DNA from 2 places in the Variovorax sp. BGA-UO-ETr-C22 genome. Region 1 is predicted to be linked to the other one. Evidence: riboswitches for the same ligand, from Rfam matches in the RefSeq annotation. Region 1 holds a riboswitch; the other holds the start of a gene.

Region 1 (3,203 bases):
TTGTCGAGGAACATCTGCGTGGCCGAGAAGCCCACGAACAGCGCGAAGAAGATGGCCAGCGCCGTGCCCTTGAGCAGCGCGAACACGCCCAGGCTGCCCGCGAGGCTGCCGATGACGATGCCGGGGGCCAGGCGCTGCACGATGTCCCAGCGCACCGCGCCGCGCTTGTGGTGCGCGCGCACGCTGGACACCGACGTGAAGATGATCGTCGCCATCGAGGTCGCGATCGCCATCTTCACCGCCAGGTCGGCCGGCACGCCGCGCTGGCCCATGATGATCGTGATGAACGGCACCATCAGCATGCCGCCGCCGATGCCCAGGAGGCCGGCGAGGAAGCCGGTGCCCAGGCCGAGCGCGGCGAGTTCGGCGATCAGGAGCGGGTCGAGCAGGGCAGCGAGGTTCACGGGAGGATGGGGAAAGAACGAGCGGCTGAAAAAGCAACGGCCCCATGCGGTGAAGCAGGGGGCCGTGGCAGGAAAAGGTGTCTGCAGATGGTGTGCCGGACCCGCATCCTGAACCAGGGTTCAGGTGGGCGAGGGCAGCAGGACTTCGGGTTCATCTGACGCGAGATGATCACGCCCGTCAAGCGATGTACCAAGCCCGGCTCCGGAGAGCATTGGAACAAGGAAATATTAAGCCCGACACGTCTGCAGACAAAACGGATTTTACGCCCCGGATGTGCCGGGCCGCGTGCCTTCAGAGCAAATGTCCATCGCCCGCCAGGGCCTGATCGAGTCTTTGAATGAGCTGGGCGGCCTGCGGGTCGGTGTCACCGGAGGTTTCGTCGGTGCTCGTTGCAGGTGCAACGGCAGGGGCCGGTGCGGCGGCAGCAGCGGCAGAACTGGCCTGTTGGGCCGCGAGATCGAAAGCCAGGTTCAGCGAGGCGAGCACGGCGATGCGGTCGCGGGCCTTCACCTTGCCTGCGTCGCGGATCTTGCACATGGCCGCGTCCACGCGGTCGACGGCCTCGCGCAGTTGCGCTTCGCCGCCGTCGGGACAGCCGAGCAAGTAGCTCTGGCCCATGATCTGTACTTCAATCTGCTTCATGCGTGATGGGAATCTTCGGAAGGGGGTTCGGCCGGCAGTCGTTCGAGCAGGGCATCGAGGCGGGTGCGGGCCGCGGCGAGCCGCGACTTCAGGCCGTCGCGTTCACGCGTGAGCGCATCGACCTGTTCCTGCAGCAGCGCGTTGGTGCGCTGCACCTCTTCGTGACGCACGAGCAGGCGTTCCACACGCTCGGCGATCTGGTCGATGGGGCTGGAGGCGGGCATGGTTGGCGATTGTAGTTTCCCGGGAATTCGGAACATCCGGCACACCGCGCGGGGCGCGCACCGGACGTGGCCGAGATTCTGGGGCCTGCGCCGTCCGTGATCAAACCCGGTGTGGCGTGGCCGCCCCGTGGGCCTAAAATCCTGCCCGTTGGTGCTCGCGGCGTGGTTCGCACGGCGCAGTTCAACGGGAAGCAGGAGTGGACGCCCCCCGGGGCCGAAGCCGCCTGCGCTGCCCCCGCAACGGTCAAGCAGACGACGCCGCAACGCGTCACCCCTTTCCATCCAGCCACTGGGCGCCCTGAAACAGGTGCCTGGGAAGGCGGCAAAGGGTCGATCTGCCAGCCCGGATACCGGCCAACAAGGCGGCTGCCGCATCGGCAGCCATGACGCCCATGGCGCCGGCGGGGAAGCCGGCCAGGGCATAGAAGTTCGTTCGGTTCACCCCATGATTTCCTGTGTTTCCCTCTCCAGCGGCCGCGCCAGCGTGCGCCGCAACCGTCCCGCGTGCCTGCCGCTGACGCTCGCCCTGGCCTCGGCCTTCGGCGGCCTGGCCCTGGTGCCGCTGGCCGCGCAGGCGCAAGCCGCCGCAACAGCATCTGCCACGCTCGACGAGACCGTCGTCACCGCCAACCGCACGCCGCAGGCGCTGTCGGACCTGGTGGGCGATGTCTCCATCATCGACCGCAAGACCATCGAGCGCAGCGGCGCCACCGGCGTGGCCGACGTGCTGGCGCGCCTGCCCGGCATGGAGATCTCGCGCAGCGGCGGCGTGGGCAACGCCACCAGCGTGTTCATCCGCGGCGCCGAATCGCGCTTCACCGCGGTCTACCTCGATGGCGTGCGCATCGATTCGCAATCGACCGGCGGCGCCGGCTGGGAAGGCATTCCGCTCGCGCAGATCGACCGCATCGAAGTGCTGCGCGGCCCGGCCGCCGCGGTGTACGGCTCGGACGCCGTGGGCGGCGTGATCCAGCTCTTCACGAAGCGCGGCGAGGAGGGCGTGTCGCCCTACGCCGGCATCGGTTTCGGCAGCCACGGCCTGCGCCGGATCGAAGGCGGCGTGAGCGGAAAGTCGGGCCTGCTCGACTACTCGTTCGGCGTGGCGCATGAGGAAAGCAAGGGCTTCAACATCCAGCCCATCGCCAAGCGCACGCCCTCGAAAGACGGCTTCACCAACCCCGACCGCGACGGCTACCGCAGCACCTCGGGCAACCTGAAGCTGGGTTTCCAGATCACGCCCGACCAGCGCATCGACGCCACCTTGCTCACCAGCAACACCGAAGCGGCCTACGACCCGTCGGTGAGCTTTCGCACCAAGCCGCCGATCACCTTCCGCGACGACGTGTCGACCAACGAACTGCGCACCGCCGGGCTGACCTGGTCGGCGAAGTGGAACGACATCTACAGCACCCGCCTGCAGGTGACCGATTCGCAGACCGTCTACAAGACCCAGCCCTCGTTCTATCGCACCGAAACCCGTCTGCGCGGCTACCTGTTCCAGAACGAATTCCGCTTCGGCGCGCACCTGGTGACCGCCACGCTCGAGCGCCGCGAAGACGCGCTCGAAAACGCGCCCACCACCTCGGCCAAGCTGTTCTCGCGCGACCGCTCGCAGAACGCCGCCGCACTGGGCTACGGCTACGTGCAGGGCCCGCATTCGCTGCAGCTGCACGTGCGCCATGACGACGACAGCGAGTTCGGCGGCAAGACCACCGGCAGCGCCGCCTACGGCTACGCGATCACGCCGAGCCTGCGCGCCACCGTGTCGGCCGGCACCGCATTCCGCGCGCCCACGCTGTACCAGCGCTTCAGCGAGTACGGCCTGGCGAGCCTGCAACCCGAATCGAGCCGCAACGTCGAGCTGGGCCTGCAGTACACGGCCGGCGCCACGCAGGCCGGCATCGTGCTGTACCGCAACCGGGTGCAGAACCT
Region 2 (3,203 bases), on a different contig from region 1:
TAGCCGACCTCGACCTGCTTGCCGACGCTGAGCTCGAACGGCACCTGCGTGGCCGAGGTGCTGATGAGCCCCGTGAGCGGATCGGCCGCGCGCGCCACCTGCGCATAGAACGACTGCGCGGCGTCGGGCGCGTAGACCACGCCGAGGCGGCCGGTGGCGTACTCGAAGGTCTTGTCCAGGCGCGGGGCGCGGTTCTGCGGGTCGGTGCGCACGATCTTCGCGTGGTCCCAGCGCAGGCTGCCGACCACCGACCAGTGTTCGTTGAAGGCCAGCTTGTCTTCGGCGAAGAAGGCGTAGGTGCTGGTCTTGGTCTTGTAGCGCGGCAGGTAGGGCGTGGGCGAAGCGTAGTAGCCGGGGTTGAACACGAAGGCATCGACCACCGAGCGCCCGCCGTAGGGCGTGTCGCTCGAGTTCAGGAAGTCGATGCGGTTCACATCGAAGCCCACCAGCACCTGGTTCTTCAGGCCGAACAGCGCGTGCTTGAAGGTGGCGTCGGTGCGGTTGCCGATCTGTTCCTGGTCGTGGCCGATCTCCAGGTAGTCGCCGCGCGTCACGCGGTTCGTGGTGGCGCTGTAGGTGTAGGTTTCGCTGTCGCGCCAGTGGCGCTTGCTGTCCAGGCGATAGAGCTGGTTGCGCACGGTGACGGCGTCGTTGGGCGTCCACTGCGCATCGAGGCGGGTCCAGCGGTCGCGGTACTTGACCTCGGCGTCGTCGAGGTTGTAGTTCTGTTCGCGGTTCAGGCTGCTCAGGCGGCCGTTGATGAGCGGCACGCCGAAATAGCGCTGCGGCGTCTGGCGGCCCTCGTCGTGCGAGAGCGTGAACTGCAGCCGCGGCGACACGTCCAGCCGCACCGCGCCGCCCACAGCCAGGCTCTCGGCCTCGCCGCGCCGCATGAAGCCGTCGGTTTTCCGGTGGCTGATGTCGAAGCGGTACGAGAGCATGTCGTTGATCGCCCCGCCGCTGCCGAAGGCGACCTGGCGCGTGGCGTCGGAGCCGACGCTCACGAGCGCCTCGTTGCGAATCGGGCCGCGCGTGGGCTTCTTGGGCACCACGTTGATTGCGCCGCCGATGGCGCCTTCGCCGAACATCACCGAAGCGGCGCCGCGCAGCACCTCGATGCGGTCGGTCGACCAGGTGTCGAACGGGAAGGTGACGGTGCCCGCGCCCACGTACAGGCGCGTGCCGTCGTACAGCTGCATCACCGAGCCGTGGCCGTTGAAGCCGCGCGCCGACAGCGACGAGCCGCCGTTGCCCGGCGCGGGCGAGCCCGTGATGCCGGTGGCGCGGCTCGCGGCCTCGACCACCGACACGTCGCCGCGCGCGCGGATCGTGTCGCCGGTGAGCACCTCGATGCTGGCCGGCGTTTCGAGCGGCGTGAGGCCCAGACGGCTGCCGGTCTGCGTGGGCTCGTCCAGGGCCAGCGGCGTGTGGCGGCTGGCTTCGACCTGCACGGGGGTGAGGCTGGGGCGACCGGCCGTGTCGCCCGACTGGGCGAGAACTGGCCCGCAAGCGAGGCCGAGCCCCAGTGAAAGACCTGAAAGACCCGAAAGGCGCGCCCGTTGCAGGGGCGGGCCCGAGCGATCGCGCGGCGGCGATGCAATGCGATTCATCCGACTTCTCCTCCGGCCCGCGTCCCCGCAGGCTCCTGACCGATCGCGGACGCCGAGGGAGAAGAGACGAGGGGCGGTGCCGTTTCGCGCGAGGGAAAAGCGGCAGGCCCGGACACGCACTCCCGCAGCATCCGAAGGCGGTTGCGAAGGCCGGTATCCGGGCTCGCGGAGTGCGTCGGGATGCAATGCATGCACCTCGGCGCCGAAGCCCTCGCCTTCCCACGCCGAAGCGCAGTGGCTGCCCCAGCGAAAGATCGCCGGGGCCTGAGGGTGTCGATGTCCGCTGACCGTTGCGGGGGCAGCGCAGGAATGGAAGGGTCGTTCGAAAAAACGACGCCTCGCACCTGCTTCCCGTTTAACCCCGCCGCCAGTCCTGTGACTGGTCGTGCAGGGCACCTTCGAACCGTGGGGTGTTGGACGACACCGGTGTGAACCAATGTTTCCAACCGCCGGGATTATAGGGAGCGCCCTGCGGCGGCGCCCTTGCGGGCCCCGTCAGACGGGCTTGCCGTCGGGCCCGAACAGCCGCCGCAGCACCGCCACGCCGGCCACCAGCGCATTCGAATACGTGGCGTAGGGCTCGTGGGCGGCTTCGAGCGGCACGTACACATGGGTGGAGTCGCCGGGCGAGCCGTCCACGGCCTCCATCAGCACCCAGTAGAACTCCCCTTCTTCCAGTTCGTGGACGGTGAGTGCGATGTCTCTCGGCGAAGGCATGACGGTCAAAAATGAAACAGGGAATGAACTCGCCTCTGAACGGGCAAGGGGCCGGCGCGGTTGTCAGTACTAGGGCTTCTCCTACAGTGCATGGACGCCGCGCGGCCTAATGTTAGGGGTGGGGAGTTGCATCAGAACAAGGAGTCAGCATGAAACATTTCACGCTTGAACCCAACATGCGCGCCGCCTTCGGTGGCGCGTTCTACCCGACCGGTTACTCCCTGGTGATGTTTCCGAGCGTCGAAGATGCCAGCCGCATCGGCCACGGGCTGATCGCGAAAGGCATCGTGAGCGGCGACGAGGTCTACCTGATACCGGCCGAAACCGTCCTGGCGGAAATCGCGCCGACCGTGCATGCCTCGCACAGTCCCCTGCCCTCCGCCGGCACCGACGGCGACACGGTGCGCGCCTTCATCCAGCTGGCCCACGAAGGCCACACGGGCCTGCTGATCCGCACCAAGGACGGCGCCATCACCGAGCGCGTGATGGAACTGGTGCGTACCGTGCCCTACTCGATCGCCGAGCGCTATCGCACGCTGGTGATCGAGGACCTTTGAACGCCGGCCGAAGCGTCGGTCAAGGCGTCGGTGTCAGCCCGGCGCTGTGCCTCCATACCTCGGCAGCCGAGGTGGCAGGTGCCTGCGCCCAGCAAGGCGGGCAGCAGCAGATTCACCACCGGCACGAGCGCCAGCAGCAGGATCAGAACGCCGAACGCCACCATCGCACCGCGCTGGCGACGCACGACCTGCATGCGCTCCTCGCCGTTCGCAATGCCGGCGAGCGCGGGCGCCAGCAGGAAGCGCACGTTGAGATAGGCGAGCAGCAGGAACAGCAGCACGCCGTTGATCACCGGCACCAGCAGGCACAGCAGCATCC

The links. Region 1 has a riboswitch for cobalamin ahead of AC57B8_RS26710 (TonB-dependent receptor domain-containing protein). Riboswitches for the same ligand answer to the same signal wherever they lie in the genome.
Region 2: another riboswitch for cobalamin. It lies ahead of AC57B8_RS02720 (TonB-dependent siderophore receptor); the one in region 1 lies ahead of AC57B8_RS26710 (TonB-dependent receptor domain-containing protein).

The regions. Positions count from the first base shown of each region.
Region 1 is NZ_JCAQPA010000011.1:1,419,387-1,422,589, reverse strand. It holds gene AC57B8_RS26725 (sulfite exporter TauE/SafE family protein) at 1-404, opposite strand, end outside; gene AC57B8_RS26720 (cell division protein ZapA) at 697-1,047, opposite strand; gene AC57B8_RS26715 (hypothetical protein) at 1,044-1,271, opposite strand; cobalamin riboswitch at 1,404-1,644, shown strand; gene AC57B8_RS26710 (TonB-dependent receptor domain-containing protein) at 1,717-3,203, shown strand, end outside.
Region 2 is NZ_JCAQPA010000006.1:249,436-252,638, reverse strand. It holds gene AC57B8_RS02720 (TonB-dependent siderophore receptor) at 1-1,451, opposite strand, end outside; cobalamin riboswitch at 1,742-2,024, opposite strand; gene AC57B8_RS02715 (hypothetical protein) at 2,106-2,327, opposite strand; gene AC57B8_RS02710 (hypothetical protein) at 2,477-2,884, shown strand; gene AC57B8_RS02705 (EI24 domain-containing protein) at 2,854-3,203, opposite strand, start outside.